Aminivibrio sp.: one gene and its partner. The protein of the gene in region 2 binds, or shares a complex with, the protein of the main gene of each other region. Links are inferred from orthologs where the notes say so. Each region holds a gene or a part of one and is shown on either strand. Other genes may lie near its edges.

Region 1 (5,814 bases), on a different replicon or contig from region 2:
CGCGGCCCTTCCCTACGGGAAGCTCCGGCTGCGGAAGAAAGGCTCCGCGGGAGGCCATAAGGGGATGCAGTCCGTCCTCGGGATGGCGGGTACCCTGTATGTCTGCAGGCTGCGGGTCGGCGTGGGGGCAGCCCCCGGAGAGAACATGGTGTCCTGGGTCCTCGGGTCCTTTTCGGCCGGTGAGCGGTCGGGTTTGCCCGACCTTCTCGACAGGGCCGCCGACGCTGTGGAGCTCTGGTGTACCGAAGGCGCCGACAAGGCGATGAATGCGATCAACGCAACGGTCTGACGAGGCGGCGGGATACCCGTCGCCTTTTCGCAGGATGGAGATGTCATGAGAAACGCCTCCGCCCCCGCGGGTAACAGAATCTGGGATCTCGACGAACGTCTCTGGACGGGAGGCACCGCTCTTCACCTTCCCCTCGACGGCGCGGCCCGGTGCTGGGTCTGCAGAAACCCCGCTTCCCCCGCCCTTCTTGTCTTTCCCGACACGAAACAGGCTGCCATGTTCTGCTCCGACTGGGAGACCCTCTTTCCCGGAGAGCGGGTCCGGCTGCTGCACGAAATTCCCCTGACACCTCACGGTGTGACGGACAGGGCCCTCCCCGTCCAGCGGGGGGAAACTCTCGCCCGGTGGAGGGAAGAAGGGGGCATCCTCGCGGCGAGCGGGGGCGCCCTTCTCGGCCCGGTGTACAAGGGCAGCAGGGACATCCGCATCACCACCGGGAAGGAGTACCGCCGGGAGAACCTTCTCGACTGGCTCGTCCATGCCGGGTACGAGCGGTCCGACATCGTCTGGGCGCCGGGACAGTTCATCTTCCGGGGGTACATTCTGGACGTGTTCGACCCCGCCTATGCCCATCCCCTCCGGTTCGAGTTTTTCGACGAAACCGTCGAAAGCGTGCGCAGCTTCTCTCCGCGCACCCAGACCAGCGTGGGCTTGCTGGACGAGGCCGACATCCACTCCCTCAGCACGTCGAAGGAAGCTTCCCTGTTCTCCTTTTTCCCCGAAAACGCCGTCTCCGTTTTCTTCGAGCCGGCGAAGATCGAAGTGTCGGCCGGCTCCTACGCTCTGCTCTGGAAGGACATCGTGGAGGCCGAAGGCAGGGGCGCCGCTCTTCCCGGCTGGAACGAGATTTTCCTGCGCCTCGCGTCCCGGCCCAGGCTCAGGGTCACCGCGTCGGCATCCTTCTCCGAGGCCGGTGTGAACCTGGAAGAGATTCCCCCTTTTCGGGGCAACATGGACAAGTTCCGGTGGATGTGCGACTCCTGGAAGAAGGACGGCTATTCCCTCTTCCTCGCCACGAAGAACCGGCGCATTCTCTCCTTCGGCGAGGAGGCTTCCGTTCATCCCGTGGACGGCACCCTCTCGAAAGGGTTTCTCGATCCCGAATCCCGGATCGCCTACATTTCCGACCTCGAGCTGGCGGGAATATCGGAAAAGATCACCGGCCCGGGCATGCTCTCCGCTCCTCCGCGGGAGTGGAGCGACCGGCTCTCGGAAGGGCAGCTCCTGGTCCACGAGGACTATGGCCTCTGCGTCTTCCGGGGTTCCGAGGAGGTTACCGTGGCCGGGGAGGTGATGGACAGCCTCATCCTCGAGTTCGACGGAAACCGGCGGCTGTTCCTTCCCGTCCTCCAGCTCCACAAGATCACCCCTCTGCCGGACCATATGAGCGGCGACGTGCGCCTCGACTCCCTCCGGGGCGTGAAGTGGAAAAAGAGCGTGGCCAAAACGAGGGAGCGGGTGCAGCAGGAGGTCAGGGGGCTGCTGGAGCTTTATGCAAAACGGGAGCTGGCGGAGGGCTTCGCCTTTCCGCCTCCCGACGGTCTGTACCGCGAGTTCGAGGAGGCCTTCCCGCACGTGGAGACCAAAGACCAGCTCACCGCCTGCGCCGAGGTGGCCGCCGACATGGAGCGTCCCTACCCCATGGACCGGCTTCTCGTGGGCGACGTGGGCTACGGCAAGACAGAGGTGGCCGCCCGGGCGGCCTTCAAGGCCGTCCAGGGAGGAAAACAGGCGGCTGTGCTCGTTCCCACCACCATCCTCGCCCAGCAGCACTACATGTCCTTCTCGGCCCGCATGACGGGTTTCCCGGTGAACGTGGCCCTGCTCTCCAGGTTCTCGTCAAAAAAAGAGCAGCGCATGGTGCTGGAGGCAACCGCGTCCGGAAGGGTGGATATCCTCATCGGGACGGCGCGGATGCTCCAGAAGGACGTGGTCTTCAAAGATCTCGGCCTCATCGTCGTGGACGAGGAGCACCGCTTCGGCGTCCTGTCCAAGGAAAAGCTCAAGGAGGCCCGGGAGAACGTGGACGTGCTCATGCTCTCCGCCACTCCCATTCCCCGGACCCTGGCCCTCTCCCTGAAGGGCATGAGGAGCATCTCCCTGCTCAATGAACCGCCCCGCAACCGGATGCCGGTCATCACGGCGGCGGGCCCATGGAACACAGGAATAGTGAAATCGGCCGTCGCCAGGGAGCTGGAGCGGGGCGGGCAGGTTTTCTACGTGTCCAACCGGATCTACCGGCTTGACGAGCGGGCATCCTTCCTGCGGAAGCTCTTTCCCTCCGCTTCCCTCGGGATCGCCCACGGCAGGATGAAGGAAAACGAGCTTGAAGAGACCATGCTGAAATTTTATAATGGAGAGATTGATATCCTTCTCTGTACCACGATCATCGAGAGCGGCCTGGACGTTCCCGGAGCCAACACGCTCATCGTGGAGGACTGCCAGGAGCTCGGACTCGCCCAGATGTACCAGCTCAGGGGCCGTGTCGGCCGGAGGGAGGAATCTTCCTTCGCCTACTTCCTCTACCCCGAGGGGCACCCCCTGGGGAAGGAGACCCTCGAGCGACTGGACGCCATCACGACCCTCAACGAGGGGGGGGCAGGATACGATCTCGCCCTGGAGGATCTCCGGATCCGGGGAAGCGGCGACCTGCTGGGCACGTCCCAGCACGGCAGCGAAAGGGGCAGGGCGGACTCGTACCTGTACTACGCCATGCTGGAGGAGGAAATAGCGAAGCTCCGGGGGACCCTCCCGTCCTCGGCGGAGGTGGCGGTCGATATTCCGTGCCTCATCCCGGCCTCCTACATCCCCCAGGAGACCATCAGGATCGCCCTCTACCGCAGGCTGCTCCGGGTCGACGGTCCCGAGGATCTTCGGGAGCTCGAAAAGGAAGTGCTGGACAGGTTCGGTCCCCTGCCGCCCCCCCTGAAGAATCTCTTTTCAGTATCTTTGCTGCGGTCACGGGGCGGAAAGTATGGTATCTTGTCTGTGGAATGCGGGAAAAGAGATACTGTCCTTCGGGGCAGGGGCCCTGTGTTCGACGATCTGAAAAAAAGAAAGAACTGGTATGCATCGGAGGGAAAGATTACGGGCCCGGGCGGATCCGCGGGCCTGGCCGATGTGCTTCATGCCCTCCGTCACGGAAAGCAGGTGCGGTGAATGAACGAAAACTGCGGCAGCGCCTTCGGGGAGCTCGTGTCGGTGATGAGCCGCCTCCGGGCTCCGGGCGGGTGCCCCTGGGACAGGGAGCAGACCCTCGAAAGCCTGCGCGCCTATATCGTGGAGGAAGCCTACGAGCTCGTGGATGCGGTGACGAGGAGCGACAGCGACGACATCCGGGAGGAGTGCGGCGACGTGCTGCTTCAGGTGGTTTTCGTGTCCCAGATAGCCTCGGAGATGGGCCTTTTCTCAGTTGAAGACGTGATCCGGGGGCTGGTGGAGAAGCTGGTCCGCAGGCACCCCCATGTGTTCGGCCATGCCCGGGCCGACTCGAGCGGCGACGTGCTGCGGAACTGGGAGCAGATCAAGACCGGCGAAAAGGAAAACAAAAAAAAGAAGGACACCTCCCTCCTTGCGGGTGTGCCGGAGGGCATGCCCCCCCTGGCCAAGGCCTACCGGATCCAGGGCAAGGCGGCCCACGTGGGTTTCGACTGGCCGAAGGGCGATCTATCCCCCCTGTATGGTAAAGTGGAGGAAGAAATGACCGAGCTCCGGGAAGCGGCAGAGGACGGAGCTCCTGAAAAAATAGAGGACGAGATGGGCGACCTTCTCTTCGCCGCCGTCAACCTTGCCCGTCACCTCGGCGTGAACCCCGACTCCGCCCTGGGAAGGGCCAACAGGAAATTCACCGGGCGGTTCCGGCGGGTGGAGCAGTACGTGGCGGAGGATGCCCGGCCCTGGAGCGAATATACTCCGGAAGAGCTTGACCGGCTCTGGGAAGAGGCGAAGTCTTCGCCTCTCGCGGCGGATTGAGAACAAAAGCACGGGAAATAACAAAATCAGTATGGAGGAGAAAAGTAGATGACGAACGAAAAAAAGAACAAGGCAGCGACTCCGGCCCCTCCGGCCGAAGCGGCGAAAGTACAGGAGGCGCCCGAAGCGGTAACCGCCGATTCCTCCGCATCCCACAGGGTGCCCCGCAAGGTAGGCATCACCGACACGACTCTCCGGGACGGGCACCAGTCCCTTATGGCCACCCGCATGAGCATCTCGGACATGACCCCCGTCGTGGAGATGATGGACGAGGTGGGCTTCCACTCCATGGAAGTCTGGGGCGGAGCCACCTTCGACACCTGCATGCGCTTTCTCGACGAGGACCCCTGGGAGAGGCTCCGCACCCTCCGTAAGCTCTTCAAGAAGACGAAGCTCCAGATGCTCCTCCGGGGCCAGAACGTGGTGGGATACCGCCACTACGCCGACGACACCGTCCGGGAGTTCGTAAAGCGGGCCGTTGGCAACGGCCTTGACATCATCCGGGTGTTCGACGCCCTCAACGACCTCCGGAACATGGAAGTGGCAGCGGACCAGATCAAGAAGGAAGGGGCCCACCTGCAGCTTGCCTTCTCCTTCACCCTGTCCCCGGTGCACTCCCTCGACGCCTTCGCCAAGCTCTCCCGGGAGATGAAGTCCATGGGCGCCGACTCCATCTGCATCAAGGACATGGCCGGCATCATCAGCCCCGTGGAGACCGCCGCCCTCGTCAGGACCATCAAGAAGGAGACCGGTCTCCCCGTGCAGATTCACTCCCACTACACCAGCGGCATGGCCTCCATGGCCTATTTCGCCGGTCTCGAGGCGGGCGCCGACGTGGTGGACTGCGCCATCTCCCCCTTTGCCCAGGGCACCAGTCAGCCCCCCATCGAATCCCTGGTGGCGGGCATGAAGGGCGGGGAGTTCGACACGGACATCGACCTTAAAAAGCTCGTCCCCATCGCTAACCACTTTAAGAAAGTCCGGGAGAAGTACTCCAAGATCTTCGTCGACCTCGGCGGCGTGGACATCAACGTCCTCATGTACCAGATCCCCGGGGGCATGTACTCCAACCTGATCAGCCAGCTTAAGGACCAGAATGCCCTTCACCGGCTGCCCGAAGTGCTGGATGAGGTTCCCAGGGTCCGGAAGGAAATGGGCTATCCTCCCCTCGTCACCCCCACCAGCCAGATCGTGGGCACCCAGGCTACCCTCAACGTCCTCGTGGGCGAGCGCTGGAAGATCGTTCCAAAGGAAGTGCGCAGCTACTTCCTCGGCCAGTACGGCAAGCCGCCCGCAGAGCTGGACCCGGAGATCCAGAAGAAAGTCATCGGCGACGAGATTCCCATTACCTGCAGGCCCGCCGAGAACATCGCCCCCGAACTTGAGGCGGCCGCGAAGGCCGTGGAGCCCTGGATCCTCCAGCCGGAGGACGTGCTCAGTTATGTTCTGTTCCCCGCCGTGGCGAAGGATTTCCTCATGCGGAAGTTCGCCCGGGAGATGAAGGTGGACGTTGGCGTGTCCGAACTGGTGGACGGTGCGGGGTATCCCGTATA
Region 2 (7,764 bases):
CAAGGGACGGGAGGCTATTCTGGAGGTTCATGTCCGGGGAAAGAAACTCGCTCCCGACGTGAATCTTGAAGTCCTTGCCCGCCGGACACCCGGTTTCGTAGGGGCCGACCTTGCCAACCTTGTGAACGAGGCAGCACTGCTTTCGGCAAGGAACGGAGAAAAAGAAATCTCCATGAAGAACTTCGAGGAAGGGATCGACAGGGTCATCGCGGGACCTGAACGCAAGAGTCGCCTCGTGAGCGAAAAAGAAAAGAGGATCATCGCGTACCATGAGACCGGGCATGCCCTTGTTGCAGGACTGATACCGTCCTGCGACCCGGTGCACAAGATTTCCATCATTCCGAGAGGACAAATGGCTCTCGGCTACACGCTTCAGCTGCCTGAGGAGGATCGTTTTCTCATGTCTCGTTCCGAACTGCTTGACAAGATCTGCGTTCTTCTCGGCGGAAGAGTAGCCGAAGAGATCCAGTTCGGGGACGTCACCACAGGTGCCAGCAACGACCTGGAACGGGCTACCCAGATTGCCAGGCAGATGGTCACCGAATTCGGAATGAGTGAAAAGCTTGGTCTCGTCAAGCTGGGCCACAAGCACCAGGAAGTGTTCCTCGGCAGAGATATCGGAGAGGACCGGAATTACAGCGACGAAGTGGCCTATTCGATAGACCAGGAAGTGAAAAAGATCATCGATTCGTGCTATGGCAGAGTTCATCACCTTCTTGTGGAAAATGCCGACGAGATGGCGAATGTAGCCCGGGTTCTTCTCGAAAAGGAAGTCATCGAGGGGAAGGAACTTGCACGTCTGCTCGGCCTGGAAGAGAAAGAGGAGAAAACCGGTTCCCCGGCGGAAGGGGCAGAAAAAACCACACTGTCTCCGGAAGAAACCGCCGAAGACAGCCGAAGCCCGAACATCCTTGGAGAAGCTCCTGCGGATTAGTTTCGGCAAGGAGGGGAAAAAGAGGAGCCGGGATTTTTCCCGGTTCCCTTTTTCTTTTTCGGAGCAACGGGAAGGAGGGGTGGAAAGTAATGAGAACTGAAGACCGGAAATTCCACCTGGTTTCGGAATGGCCGCCTTCCGGCGACCAGCCTGAAGCCATACGCCGGCTTTCTGCCGGCATCTCGGAAAACCGGCGTTTCCAGACTCTTCTCGGGGTGACCGGAAGCGGAAAGACCTTTACGATTGCCAACGTGATCGCCGAAGCAGGCAGGCCCGTTCTCGTGCTCGCCCACAACAAAACCCTCGCGGCACAGCTTTACAGTGAATTCAAGGGATTTTTCCCTTACAATGCCGTGCATTATTTTGTCAGCTATTACGACTATTACCAGCCTGAGGCCTATGTTCCCGCAACGGATACCTATATAGAAAAAGACGCGTCGGTCAACGACAGAATTGAACGGCTTCGACTCGCTGCAACCAAGGCGCTGATAGAACGGCGGGACGTCATTGTCGTTGCCAGCGTATCCTGCATCTATGGTCTCGGACGAAAGGAGACCTACGAAAAGATCATTTTTCCTTTCTCGGTGGGCGATCGGTGGGAACGGCGGGTGTTCATGGAAAAGCTGCTGGAAAACTACTACGAAAGAAACGATTTGGTGGTGGAACAGGGTAGTTTCCGAGCCAGGGGAGACATAATCGAAATTTTTCCCGCCTATGGGGAGACAGCCCTCCGGATATGTTTTTTCGACGACGAAATAGAAAAAATAGATGAGTTCGATCCCGTTTCGGGAAAGGTAAAAGAAAACCTTGACCATGCTTCAATTTTTCCCGCCCAGCATTATGTTACAGACAGAGATGCCATAGACCGGTCCATCGAGCCCATTCGGGCTGAAATGGAGGACCAGGCAGCGGCATTCGAACGACAGGGGAAGTTTCTTGAAGCCCAACGCATCAGAATGAGAACCCAGTACGACATGGAAATGCTTATGGAAACGGGATACTGCTCTGGAATAGAGAATTATTCGAGATATCTCGACGGAAGGAATCCGGGAGAACCGCCGGGAACACTGCTCGACTTCTTCCCCGCCGACTTTCTCCTTGTCGTGGATGAATCCCACATTACCCTTCCCCAGGTCAGAGGAATGTTCAACGGTGACCGTGCCCGGAAGCTGACCCTGGTGGAAAACGGCTTTCGGCTTCCTTCCTGTCTCGACAACAGGCCCCTGGAATGGGCGGAATTCGAGAAATACATGAAGCAGGCCGTTTTCGTAACAGCGACCCCAGGAGACTACGAGTTCCGGGTTTCCGAGAGAGTGGTGGAGCAGCTCATCCGCCCCACCGGCGTCCTCGACCCTGAAGTGGAGATCCTCCCCGCGAGCGGGCAGGTGGACGACCTCATCGGACGGCTCAGGGAAATCACCTCAAGAGGTGAAAGAGCACTGATAACCACCCTGACGAAAAAATCATCGGAAGACCTTGCGGAGTATCTTGCCGACCTCCAGTTCAAGGTAAAGTACATTCACTCGGAGCTTAACACCTTCGAAAGGGCGGAACTCATTCGGGATCTCAGGAACGGCGAAATTTCGGTCCTTGTGGGAATCAATCTTCTCCGGGAGGGAATGGATCTTCCGGAGGTGTCCCTTGTGGCCATTCTCGATGCCGACAGGGAAGGTTTTCTCCGCTCAGAGCGCTCACTCATCCAGATGATGGGCAGGGCAGCGAGGAATACGGCGGGAAAGGTTATACTCTACGCTGACGAAATCACCGACAGTATACGAAACGCCACCGCAGAGACCGCGCGGAGACGGGCACTGCAGATGAAGTACAATGAAGACCATGGAATAACGCCGGCTTCGATCAGAAAAGACGTCATTTCGCTTCTGCCCGAAGAGCTCATGGCCGACGCAGATTCAGGATATCTACGGAAAAGAGAAAAGGATACCCTGGAAGGGATTTCTCCTGCAGAACTTGAAAAGATGATGTGGCAGGCCGTGGAACGGCTTGATTTCGAGAAGGCGGCCCGTCTCAGGGACACGCTCGCTTCTCTGGAAGGGAAGGAATTGAACCGTGTTGCAATGGATTCAAATCAAAGGAGCAAGAGAACACAATCTAAAAAACATCGACGTTGATATCCCGAAAAACAAGCTCGTGATCATCACGGGCCCTTCGGGATCAGGTAAGTCGTCCCTCGCTTTCGATACTCTCTACGCCGAGGGTCAGCGAAGATATGTAGAATCTCTTTCCGTCTACGCAAGACAGTTTCTTGGTGTCCAGAACAAACCGGACGTGGATGACATTTCGGGGCTCTCCCCGGCAATATCCATTGAACAGAAGGGCGTATCCCACAATCCTCGCTCCATCGTCGGAACCGTCACGGAAATATATGACTTTTTCCGTTTGATTTTCGCCAGGGTGGGCAAGCCCCATTGCCCCTCCTGCGGGAAGGAAGTCATGCGTTATTCCCTCGATGAAATAGTGGACATCATCTTCCGCAGTTTCCCCGGGGAGAGGCTGGAAATTCTCGCGCCCCTGGTGAGGGGTAAAAAGGGAGAATACAGGAACCTGCTTTCCCAGACTCGTGACAAGGGCTTCCTCCGTGTCCGGATTGACGGGGCCGCTCTATGGCTGGAAGAAGAAATATCCCTGGAAAAGAACAAACGCCACACCATAGAGGTCATCGTCGACAGGCTTAGGGTCCAGGAAGACAGGCGGGGCAGAATTGCCGAAGCAGTGGAGAACGCACTCTCCCTCAGTGGAGGCTACGTGGTGGCAGTCCCTGAAAAGGGAGATGAAAAACTGCTCACGGAGAATTTTACCTGTCCCTCGTGCGATATTTCTCTACCCGAGATAGAACCCAGGCTTTTTTCTTTCAACAATCCGTACGGAGCCTGCCCGGACTGTTCCGGTATAGGCAGCCACCAGTTTTTTTCGGAAGAGCTTGCCATCGATCCTGAAAGGTCCCTGGCCGAAGGGGCCGTTCTTCCGTGGAAAAAAAAGCACTACATGCTGACAAAACTGGAAAAGTTCGCTGCAAAAAAAGGATGGGATCTCTCCGGATCCTATGGAAAGCTCCCCGGGAATATTAAAGAGTTTATTCTCAGAGGATCGGATGAACGAATCCCCTTGATGTTCCGGGACGGCGGGGGGGAGAGAGCCTACATGGGACGATATGAAGGTCTCCTGCCATGGCTCGATGCCCGGTGGAAGGAAACGGAATCGGAGGCCGTCCTCGAAGAACTTGCTACGTACCGGGCGGATGATGAATGCAAGACCTGCGGAGGTCTGAGGCTCAAACCGGAAGCGTTGAGCGTGAAAGTCGGTGACTACGGCATAGGGGACTTTGTTTCCATGCCCATCGATGAATTGTGTCTCGTCCTAGAAAACATCTCCTTTACCTCCGGTGATGAACATATCGTGCACCAGGTTCTTCTCGAGACGAGAAAACGTCTTCATTTTCTTACCGACGTGGGAGTGGGGTATCTCTCCCTTATACGGAGAGCCGATACCCTCAGCGGGGGAGAGAGCCAGAGAATCAGGCTCGCCACCCAGATCGGATCGAAACTGAGCGGTGTCCTGTACGTGCTGGACGAACCTACCATCGGCCTTCATTCACGGGATACCGAAAAGCTCGTCAGGACCCTGGAGTCGATCCGCGACCTCGGAAACACCGTCGTGGTGGTTGAACATGACAGGGAAACCATGATGGCTGCGGACTCGATCATCGAGATGGGTCCGGGGGCCGGCGACGGTGGAGGAAATATCGTTTTTGCCGGGGAGTACGAGGAGGCATTCCGGTCACCCTTCCTCACCGGCCCCTACCTGCGGGGAGAAAGCAACGGTATCGTCAGGCCGAAGGAGAGAAGGAGGCCCAAAGGGACCCTGACCGTAAAAGGAGCCCGGCACAACAATCTGAAGGGCATCGACGTGGAGTTTCCCACGGGGCTCTTCATCACCGTGACAGGTGTTTCAGGTTCGGGGAAGAGCAGCCTTATCCATGACGTACTCTACAAGGGTATGAGGAGGCACCTGGACAGGGATTTCCGGGAACGGGCGGGAAACCATAAAAGCATTGACGGATGGGAAAATTTCAGAAACATCATCCTCGTCGACCAGAGCCCCATTGGGAGGACTCCGAGGTCGAATCCCGCCACCTACACGGGACTGTTTACTCTTATCCGGGAGCTGTTTACGGAGCTCCCCGAAGCGAAACTGAGGGGATATCTTCCCGGCAGGTTCAGCTTCAATGTAAGGGGAGGGCGGTGCGAAGCGTGCGGCGGCGGAGGCTCCACCAAGGTTTCCATGCTGTTTCTTCCAGACGTGTACGTTCCCTGCGAGGTCTGCGGGGGTAAACGATACAACAGGGAAACCCTCGAGGTGAAGTTCAAGGGGAAATCCATATCCGACGTTCTGGACATGACGGTGGACGAGGCCCTGCAGTTCTTCAGGGACATACCGAGAATCGCCTCCAAGCTGGGCCTCATTGCCGAAGCGGGGCTCGGATATATAAGGCTCGGTCAGTCGGCCCTCACCCTCAGCGGAGGGGAGGCGCAGAGAGTGAAGCTGTCAAAGGAGCTGAGCAAGAAATTCTCGGGTCCCACCCTGTACCTTCTGGATGAACCGACCACGGGCCTTTACTACACCGACGTAGAAAAACTGCTGGTCATCGTGAACAAGATCGTCGACCAGGGAAACACGGTCATCCTCATCGAACACAATCTGGATGTACTGATGTCCGCAGATTATATTATCGACCTCGGCCCGGAGGGAGGAAACGGAGGAGGGCAGCTCGTCGCGGCAGGCACACCGGAAGATCTCATGCACTCTTCCAAAGGATATACGGCCCGGTTTCTCAGGGAGTATTCCGATCAAATCGGCGAAAGGATGAAAAAAAGTGGATAAAATGGAAAGAAAAGAGGGGAAAAGACCCCCCCGCAGGAGGATCGGAAAAGAAACCGGCTCCGCTGAACCCCGTTTTGAAAAAAAGAGGAGCGAAGACCTCAACTGGGGGAGGCAGGTCGTACTCCAGCTGTTAAAAGAGTCCCCCGACAAGGTTCAAAAAATCTTCCTCGGGAAAAATGTGAGCGACTCTTTTTCCCGGCAGGTAAAATCCCTGGCGGAAAAAGGCGGGGTAGTGGTCCAGGTTGTTGCGCCCGAGATTCTTTCCGAAATCTGCGGCCCTGTAAACCACCAGGGTGTCGCCTGCAGGAGCAGCGAGGTATCCATGGCCGACCTCGGTGATTTTCTCTCAACACTCCCGTCCGGCGGCCCCCTTCTCGTGGTAGTTCTTGACCACGTCCAGGATCCGCACAACCTCGGCGCAGTGGCCCGCACAGCGGAAGCGTGCGGTGCAAAAGGAGTTCTCTTTCCCAAGCGCAGGGGAGCCCTCCCCGGAGGTACGGTGGTCAAGGTGAGCGCGGGTGCCGCACTGCGCCTTCCCATGGTGGGGGTAAACAATGTCGCCCAGACGGTAAAAGAACTCCAGGAGGCCGGCTTCTGGACCATTGGGCTTGACAACAGGACCGGGCGTTCCCTCTGGTCTGAGCCCATGCCGGAAAGAACAGCCCTTATCGTCGGGGCCGAGGGTGAAGGCCTGTCCAGGCTTGTCTCGGAAACGTGCGACGAAATCGTCCGAATACCTCTTTCGGGTGAAATAGGCTCTTTGAACGCAAGTGTTGCCTGCGCCGTAGGAATGTTTGAATGGGCCAGGAAATGGGGCCCCGGTGACTGAGAAAATCCTTCGTTGCCGCCTCGGCCGCTGAACTCATCGATCCGGGGAACGTCCGCCCGTGAACAGGCGGACGTTCCCCGGATATTCGGCAGGGTCTACAGATCAAATTCGATTCCGTTTCCTGTCATTTTTCCTTTCTCCAGCAGAGTTTTCGCAGCGTAAAGATCGAACACCGAAAGTCCGACGGATTTGAAGAAAACAGTACCGCCGGAATCCGCTCTCTGCTCCTCAAAAAAAAGATCCGAAAGGGGACGGATGATTTCTCTGGAAATTAAACCCCTGGATAGAGGGCCTATGAGATCTCCCGTTTCGGAAAGGGCATGTTCTGTATCCACGTAAACCTGCCTCGCTTCTGCGAAAAGGGCATCGGGGTATTCCCTTGTTTCGGGAGTATAGGAACCGATACCAATGATGCACTTCCCTCCCGAAAAGAGACGCCTGTCATCAGGAAAAATCGGCTGTTTCGCTGTTGTCGCTGTAATGATCACATCGGAAGAAAGGGCAAGCTCCGAGGCATCCCGGCACAGGAAAACGGCAATGTCAGGCAGATCTTTCGCGAGCCTCTCAGCAGTCCTTTCCGCGTTCTCCGGAACGGCGTCAAATATTCGGACCTCTGAAAAGGAACGGGCCCCGCAGGCGAAACGGACCTGCCAGTATCCCTGAACACCCGCCCCCGCAAGGCCAAGGGACCGCACATCCTTTCGGGCAAGAGCGCGCACTGCGGCGCCTCCCACTGAGCCCGTTCTCAGGGCGGTAAGTGTTCTTCCGTCGAAAAGCGCAAGGGGGGTGCCGTCCGTACCGTCAAAGAGGAGTACCAACCCGTTCAGAAAAGGGCGCGAGAGGGCGGGATTATCGGGAAAGATCGCGAGGGCTTTCAGCCCCCAGAGATCATCGGCAAGGCAGGGCATCAACAGGAGAGAATTCTTTTTCCTGCTGACCGCAGTCCTGAGGGGTACTGTAACGTCTCCGTCCATCGCATGGGCGGCCGCTTTCATCGCCTCTTCGGCGGCATCCATCATCCCGGTAAAACTAAAGCAGGAAAGCATATGCCTGCTGTTCATAAGGAACATTCCGGATCACCTCTTTCTTGAAAACTACTCTC

What was found.
Region 1: the proteins of uvrA (region 2) and JMJ95_RS01390 are in contact, whole or in part, in a crystal structure (PDB 4DFC), measured with the Escherichia coli proteins. The link is inferred for Aminivibrio sp. from one-to-one orthologs.

Annotation. Positions count from the first base shown.
Region 1 is NZ_JAESIH010000019.1:24,045-29,858, reverse strand. What follows is about bases 1-3,648. They hold JMJ95_RS01390 (DEAD/DEAH box helicase), read left to right. Parts: upstream 1-334; coding sequence 335-3,448; downstream 3,449-3,648. Other genes in these bases: mazG (nucleoside triphosphate pyrophosphohydrolase), read left to right, coding at 3,449-3,648; pth (aminoacyl-tRNA hydrolase), read left to right, coding at 1-289. Outside these bases: more of mazG, read left to right, coding at 3,649-4,261; JMJ95_RS01380 (pyruvate carboxylase subunit B), read left to right, coding at 4,310-5,814. UniProt on the Escherichia coli protein: Couples transcription and DNA repair by recognizing RNA polymerase (RNAP) stalled at DNA lesions. Mediates ATP-dependent release of RNAP and its truncated transcript from the DNA, and recruitment of nucleotide excision repair machinery to the damaged site.
Region 2 is NZ_JAESIH010000025.1:225,264-233,027, forward strand. Bases 2,602-6,033 are described here. They hold uvrA (excinuclease ABC subunit UvrA), read left to right. Parts: upstream 2,602-3,001; coding sequence 3,002-5,833; downstream 5,834-6,033. Other genes in these bases: uvrB (excinuclease ABC subunit UvrB), read left to right, coding at 2,602-3,063; rlmB (23S rRNA (guanosine(2251)-2'-O)-methyltransferase RlmB), read left to right, coding at 5,835-6,033. In the rest of the region: ATP-dependent zinc metalloprotease FtsH, read left to right, coding at 1-934; more of uvrB, read left to right, coding at 1,024-2,601; more of rlmB, read left to right, coding at 6,034-6,662; JMJ95_RS02960 (ornithine cyclodeaminase family protein), read right to left, coding at 6,758-7,732. UniProt on the Escherichia coli protein: The UvrABC repair system catalyzes the recognition and processing of DNA lesions. UvrA is an ATPase and a DNA-binding protein. A damage recognition complex composed of 2 UvrA and 2 UvrB subunits scans DNA for abnormalities.